Niveibacterium microcysteis: one gene and its partner. Each later gene encodes a partner of the first gene's protein in a complex. Links are inferred from orthologs where the notes say so. Each region holds a gene or a part of one and is shown in the gene's direction. Other genes may lie near its edges. The genes, in order: uvrB and JY500_RS03770.

Region 1 (3,274 bases):
GGTTGTCTTCGAGCGGCTTGTGCAGATCGATCGCGCCCTTGGCCGGGTTGCCGACGATCAGCTTCTCCATGTACATGTCCGGCGCGCGCATGAAGCTGCCCTTGTCGCCCGCGGCCAGCACCGCTACCGCGTTGTTCTGGCCCATTGCGGTCATGCGGGTGCCATCGATCGGGTCGACCGCGATATCCACGCCGTCGCCGCCACGACCGACGTGTTCGCCGATGTAGAGCATGGGGGCCTCGTCGATCTCGCCCTCGCCGATAACGATCTCGCCGTCGATCTGGATCTGGTTCAGCACGAAGCGCATCGCCTCGACGGCAGCGCCGTCGGCCTTGTTCTTGTCGCCGCGGCCAAGCCATTTGTAGCCGGCGAGGGCGGCGGCTTCGGTTACGCGGGTGAATTCGATCGCAAGTTCGCGTCTCATGCTGTGGGATTCCTGTTGTGGGCCGCGACGCTCGTGGCGTGCCGGCGGGTCAATTCAGGGGCGGGATTGTAAACGGATGGGCGCCGTCCTGCCGGCTCGCCGAAACAAGCCGCGGCCGAACTTGCGATGCGGCATACAATCCAAGGTTCGGCCAGTTTTCCGGAGCGCCCTTGTGATCGTCGAATTTCCTGGAAGTCCGTTCCGCCTGCATCAGCCGTTTCCGCCCGCTGGGGACCAGCCCACCGCGATCGCAAAGCTGACCGAAGGGGTCGAGGACGGGCTGATGTACCAGACCTTGCTCGGCGTTACCGGCTCGGGCAAGACTTACACGATGGCCAACGTCATCGCGCGCACTGGCAAACCCGCGCTGGTGCTGGCGCCGAACAAGACGCTCGCCGCGCAGCTTTACGCCGAGTTCCGCGAATTCTTCCCCGAGAACGCGGTCGAGTACTTCGTTTCCTACTACGACTACTATCAGCCCGAGGCCTATGTGCCGAGCCGCGATCTCTTCATCGAGAAGGATTCGGCGATCAACGAGCACATCGAACAGATGCGGCTGTCGGCGACCAAGAGCCTGCTGGAGCGGAGGGATGTGGTGATCGTCGCGACCGTGTCCTGCATCTACGGTATCGGCGACCCGGTGGACTACCACTCGATGATCCTGCACCTGCGCGAGGGCGAGAAGATGCCGCAACGCGATGTCGTGCAGCGCTTGGTTGGCATGCAGTACTCGCGTTCGGACCTGGATTTCAAACGCGGCACCTTCCGCGTGCGCGGTGATGTGATCGACATCTTCCCGGCCGAAAACGCCGAAATGGCGGTGCGGCTGGAGTTGTTCGACGATGAGATCGAGCACATCACGCTGTTCGACCCCTTGACCGGGCATCTGAAGCAGAAGCTTGGCCGCTTTACGGTATTCCCATCCAGCCACTACGTGACGCCGCGTGCGACAGTGCTCAAGGCGATCGAGGGCATCAAGGAGGAGTTGCGTGAGCGCATCGACTTCTATGTGCGTGAGAACAAGCTGGTCGAAGCGCAGCGCATCGAGCAGCGCACCCGCTTCGATCTGGAGATGCTGACTGAGGTGGGTTTCTGCAAGGGCATCGAGAACTACTCGCGGCATCTCTCCGGTCGTGCGCCCGGCGAGCCGCCGCCGACGCTGATCGACTACCTGCCGCGCGATGCGCTGATGTTCATCGACGAATCGCATGTGGCGATTCCGCAGGTGGGCGGCATGTTCAAGGGTGACCGGGCGCGCAAGGAGAACCTGGTGGGCTACGGCTTCCGGCTGCCCTCGGCGGTCGACAACCGACCGCTGAAGTTCGAGGAGTTCGAACGCCTGATGCCGCAGACGATCTTTGTCTCCGCGACGCCAGCGGCCTATGAAGAGCAGCATCAAGGACAGGTGGTGGAGCAGGTGGTGCGACCGACTGGTCTGGTCGACCCGGTGATCGACGTCCGGCCGGCGATTACGCAGGTCGACGACTTGCTGACTGAGATCCGCAAGCGCACCGCGGTGGAGGAGCGTGTGCTCGTCACCGTGCTGACCAAGCGGCTGGCCGAGGAGCTGACCGATTACCTCGGCGAGAACGGCATCCGGGTGCGCTACCTGCACTCCGATATCGATACGGTCGAGCGGGTCGAGATCATCCGCGATCTGCGCCTGGGCGAGTTCGATGTGCTCATCGGCATCAATCTGCTGCGCGAGGGGCTGGATATCCCTGAGGTCTCGCTGGTCGCGATCCTCGACGCAGACAAGGAAGGCTTCCTGCGTTCCGAGCGCAGCCTGATCCAGACGATTGGCCGCGCGGCGCGCCATTTGCACGGCACAGCGATCCTCTACGCCGACCGTATCACCGATTCGATGCGGGCCGCGATGGGCGAAACGGAGCGCCGTCGCGCCAAGCAGATCGCGCACAACGAGGCTAACGGCATCGTGCCGAAGTCCGTGCACAAGCGAATCAAGGACATCATCGATGGCGTCTATCACGAAGCGGAGGCCGGCAAGGCCCTCAAGGTCGCCGAGGCCGATGCCGACTATGCGTTGATGGACGAAAAGGCGCTGGCCAAGGCGATCAAGAAACTGGAGAAGGACATGCTTGAGCACGCGCGAAACCTGGAGTTCGAGAAGGCGGCCGCTGCGCGAGATGAACTGTTCCGGCTGCGCCAGCGCGCCTTTGGTGCCGATCAGCACGGCACACCCTGATTCACTCTCGGCTTCGATCCGCCTGTGCGGTGGGCGGCCGGCAATACGAAGACAACAACGAGAAAAACTCAGAGCATGAAGCGCGTACTGTTCATCTGTACTGGAAACATCTGCCGCTCCCCCACCGCAGAGGGGGTAGCGAGGGCCATGATCGCGGCATCGGGCGCCGACGTCGAAGTGGACTCGGCCGGGATTCAGGGCATGCATGCTGGCGAGGCGCCTGATCCGCGTTCGCAACGCGCGGCCAAACGGCGTGGCTACGAGCTTGGCAAATTGCGTGCGCGCAAGCTGGCTGCGGCGGATTTCGAGGTATTCGACTTGCTGGTTGCGATGGATCGCGGCCATCTCGCCCACATGAAACGACTCTGTCCGCCGGAGCATGCGGGCAAGCTGCACTTGTTCCGGGATTTCATCGCCGACGGCGTGGGTCTTGACGTGCCCGACCCCTACTACGGCGGTGACGCGGGTTTCGAGCATGTGCTCGATCTGTGCGAAGACGGTGTGGTGGCCATGTTGGCGGCCATCAAGGCGGGCAAGGTGTAGGTGCGTCGGCTACCGGCGCTGCGGTGCCGACCTCAAATGAGAACGCCCCGCTGACCAGAGGACAGCGGGGCGTTTTGGTTTGTGCGGCCCGAGCTGGTTTA
Region 2 (3,212 bases), 2.5 Mb from region 1 along the record:
GTCCGGCGCGATGCCCCAGCCGCCGAGCCAGGCGCGCGTGCCGCGCACGCCGGCCAGCGCCACCGCCATCGGCGTCTTGCCGTCGAACCAGACGCAGGATCGGTCGAGGTCGATACTGCCCAGCAACATGTGACGCTGCAGCATCGCCGCATCGAACTGGAATGGGACGAAGTAGCCGCGGTAGGCCTCGTTCCAGACCGCGAGCAGGGCCTCGGCGCCGAGCGTGCTGGCGGTGGCCCGCGTGAAGGGGTGGTCGGTGGTGTTCATGGCGAGCAAGGGTAGCGCCGTCGGCCCGCCTTGTCCCGCAACAGTGGGGCTGTGGCGGGCCGGTACAATGTCGGCTTTCCTGCCCGGCCGTGCCCCATGACTTCGCTTCTCGACAACCTCAACCCCGAACAGCTCGCCGCCGTGACGCTGCCGCCGCAGCCGGCGCTGATTCTTGCCGGGGCCGGCTCGGGCAAGACGCGGGTGCTGACCACACGCATCGCCTGGTTGATCTCCACCGGTCAGACCACGCCGCACGGCCTCCTGGCGGTGACCTTCACCAACAAGGCGGCGAGGGAGATGCTCGCGCGCCTGTCGGCAATGTTGCCGATCAATACCCGCGGCATGTGGATCGGCACCTTCCACGGCCTGTGCAACCGGCTGCTGCGCGCGCACTACCGCGACGCCGGCCTGCCGGAGACCTTCCAGATTCTTGATTCCGCCGACCAGCTCGCAGCGATCAAGCGGCTGTTGAAGGCGCTCAACGTGGATGACGAAAAGTATCCGCCGCGCGATCTGCAGCACTTCATCAACGGCAACAAGGAGGCCGGCGTGCGCGCAGACGCCGCCGAGGCCTGGGACGACTGGACGCGCAAAAAGGTCGCGCTGTACGCCGAGTACGAACGCCAGTGCCAGAAGGAGGGCGTGGTCGACTTCGCCGAACTGCTGCTGCGCGCCTACGAGTTGCTGACCCGTAATGAACCGCTGCGTGCGCATTACCAGAGCCGCTTCCGCCACATCCTGGTCGACGAGTTCCAGGATACGAACCGCCTGCAGTACCTGTGGCTGAAGTTGCTGGCGGGCCACGGTGGCGCCGAGCCGGCAGCGGTGTTCGCGGTGGGCGACGACGACCAGTCGATCTACGCTTTCCGCGGCGCGGACGTCGGCAACATGCGCGACTTCGAGCGCGAGTTCGCGGTGAAGAGCGTGATCCGGCTGGAGCAGAACTACCGCTCGCACGGCAACATCCTCGACGCGGCCAACGCGATCATCGCGAACAACAGCCGCCGCCTGGGCAAGAACCTGTGGACCGAGGCCGGCGCGGGCGAGCCGATCCGGCTGTACGAGGCGCTGACCGACATGGACGAGGCGCGCTGGATCGTGGAAGAGATCCAATCGCTGATCAGAGACGGCGCGGCGCGATCCGACATCGCGCTGCTTTACCGCAGCAACGCGCAGTCGCGGGTGCTGGAGCACCAGCTCTTTTCCACCGGCATTCCGTACCGGGTATACGGCGGCCTGCGCTTCTTTGAGCGGCAGGAGATCAAGCATGCGCTGGCCTACCTGCGGCTGATCGCGAATGCGGACGACGACACCGCGTTTGCACGCGTGGTGAACTTCCCCACGCGGGGGATTGGCGCCCGCTCGCTGGAATTGCTCGCCGACTCGGCGCGCACCTACAACACCAGCCTCTACGCCACGGTGCCGCATCTGGCCGGGCGGCCGGCGGCCTCGCTCGCGGTGTTCGTGCGCCTGATTGAAGACATGCGACAGGCCACGCGCGATCTGCCGCTGCCGGAAGTGATCGACCATGTGCTGGAACACTCCGGCCTGCGCGCGCACTACCGCGCCGAGCGTGAAGGCGAAGAGCGTCTCGCCAACCTCGATGAACTGCTGAACGCCGGCGCGAACTTCATTTCGGAAGCCGAAGACCCGACGCTCACGGGCTTCCTCGCTCATGCCTCGCTTGAGGCCGGCGAGCACCAGGCCGATGCCGGGCAGGAGGCGATCCAGCTGATGACGGTGCACGCGGCCAAGGGCCTGGAGTTCGACGCGGTCTTCCTCACCGGGGTTGAGGAAGGGCTGTTCCCGCACGAGAACAGCATCCAGGAAACCGACGGCCTCGAAGAAGAACGACGCCTGATGTACGTCGCGGTCACCCGCGCGAGAAAGCGGCTCTACCTCACGCTGGCGCAAAGCCGCATGCTGCACGGGCAGACCCGCTACTCGCTGAAGTCGCGCTTCATCGACGAGATCCCGCCGCAGCTGATCAAGTGGCTCACGCCACGGCAGGCGGCTGCGCGTTACTACGAGCCGTCGCAGGAATCGGCACACCGCACCCCGCCGCGCGCGTCGTCAGTGCCCTCGCGTGATCTGGGGGGATTCCGCATTGGCCAGCTGGTGCGGCATGCGAAGTTCGGCGAAGGCGTGATCGTCTCCGCCGAAGGCAGCGGGGGCGATGCGAAAGTGCAGATCAACTTCGGCGGTGCGCACGGCATCAAATGGCTGATGCTGGCGATGGCAAAGCTCGAAGCCGCGTAGCGCTGCGCCAACCAATGAAAAGGCCACCTTGCGGTGGCCTTTTGCGTTTCAGCACGGTTGCGGTGCTTACTTGTCCTTGTCCGACTTGACGGTGTTCGCCCAGTCGTTGAATTCCTTGATCGCAGCATTGCCCGCTTCGACTTCGGCCTTGTAAAGCTCGGCGATTTTGTTGCCGGCGGCCTGGCGGTCGGCGATGTAAGCCGACATGCAGGCCTTGTAGGCGTCGAAAGCCTTGTTGTAGCTCTTGATCTGCGCGGTGGAGGGCTCCATGCCCAGCGGGCTCGGCTGCTTGCACTCGTGCTTGGGCGGCGGATTGATGGTGACCGGGTCGGCGTGGGCGATGGTGGCCGACAGTGCCAGCGCGGTCGCGGCGATCAGGCGGATGTTCACGGGTGTCTCCTTGTGAGAGCGAAAAACTGCATCCTACTCCGGCCACCGGGGGCGGAACTTGCGCCAGGTCGGCAACTGATTGTGTCGAGGCGACCTGTCAGCTGCCGCTGCGTGCCCGCTCGCGCCATGCGGCTGGCGTCATGCCGTACCAGTCGCGAAAGGCGTGATTGAACGAGCTTTGCTCGCGGTAACCGAGCAGGAAGGCGACCTCGGTCATCGTCATGCCGGGCTCGCGCAGATATTGCTCGGCCAGTTCGCGCCGGGTTGCATCGAGTACGGTCTGGTAGCTGGTGCCG

The links.
Region 2: the proteins of uvrB (region 1) and JY500_RS03770 are in contact, whole or in part, in a crystal structure (PDB 7EGT), measured with the Thermus thermophilus proteins. The link is inferred for Niveibacterium microcysteis from one-to-one orthologs. Residues at the interface, in WP_096411307.1 of Thermus thermophilus: Glu23, Leu25, Arg26, Asp27, Gly28, Glu29, Arg30, Phe31, Arg55, Glu326, Asp327, Phe328, Glu379, Ser382, Gln383, His398, Gly400, Arg401; in WP_096412145.1 of Thermus thermophilus: His654, Arg656, Phe657, Gln666, Asp668, Glu669, Lys680, Arg681, Leu682, Ser683, Lys685, Tyr686, Ala687.

Annotation. Positions count from the first base shown.
Region 1 is NZ_CP071060.1:3,312,194-3,315,467, reverse strand. Bases 157-3,114 are described here. They hold uvrB (excinuclease ABC subunit UvrB), read left to right. Parts: upstream 157-599; coding sequence 600-2,630; downstream 2,631-3,114. Other genes in these bases: JY500_RS15000 (low molecular weight protein-tyrosine-phosphatase), read left to right, coding at 2,706-3,114; glpX (class II fructose-bisphosphatase), read right to left, coding at 157-424. Outside these bases: more of glpX, read right to left, coding at 1-156; more of JY500_RS15000, read left to right, coding at 3,115-3,173; JY500_RS14995 (Rne/Rng family ribonuclease), read right to left, coding at 3,272-3,274. UniProt on the Escherichia coli protein: The UvrABC repair system catalyzes the recognition and processing of DNA lesions. A damage recognition complex composed of 2 UvrA and 2 UvrB subunits scans DNA for abnormalities.
Region 2 is NZ_CP071060.1:808,364-811,575, forward strand. The notes cover bases 49-2,944. They hold JY500_RS03770 (UvrD-helicase domain-containing protein), read left to right. Parts: upstream 49-363; coding sequence 364-2,526; downstream 2,527-2,944. Other genes in these bases: JY500_RS03765 (GNAT family N-acetyltransferase), read right to left, coding at 49-267; JY500_RS03775 (hypothetical protein), read right to left, coding at 2,593-2,916. Also shown: more of JY500_RS03765, read right to left, coding at 1-48; JY500_RS03780 (AraC family transcriptional regulator), read right to left, coding at 3,014-3,212. UniProt on the Escherichia coli protein: A helicase with DNA-dependent ATPase activity. Unwinds DNA duplexes with 3'-5' polarity. Translocates on single-stranded DNA with 3'-5' polarity. Initiates unwinding more efficiently from a nicked substrate than double-stranded DNA.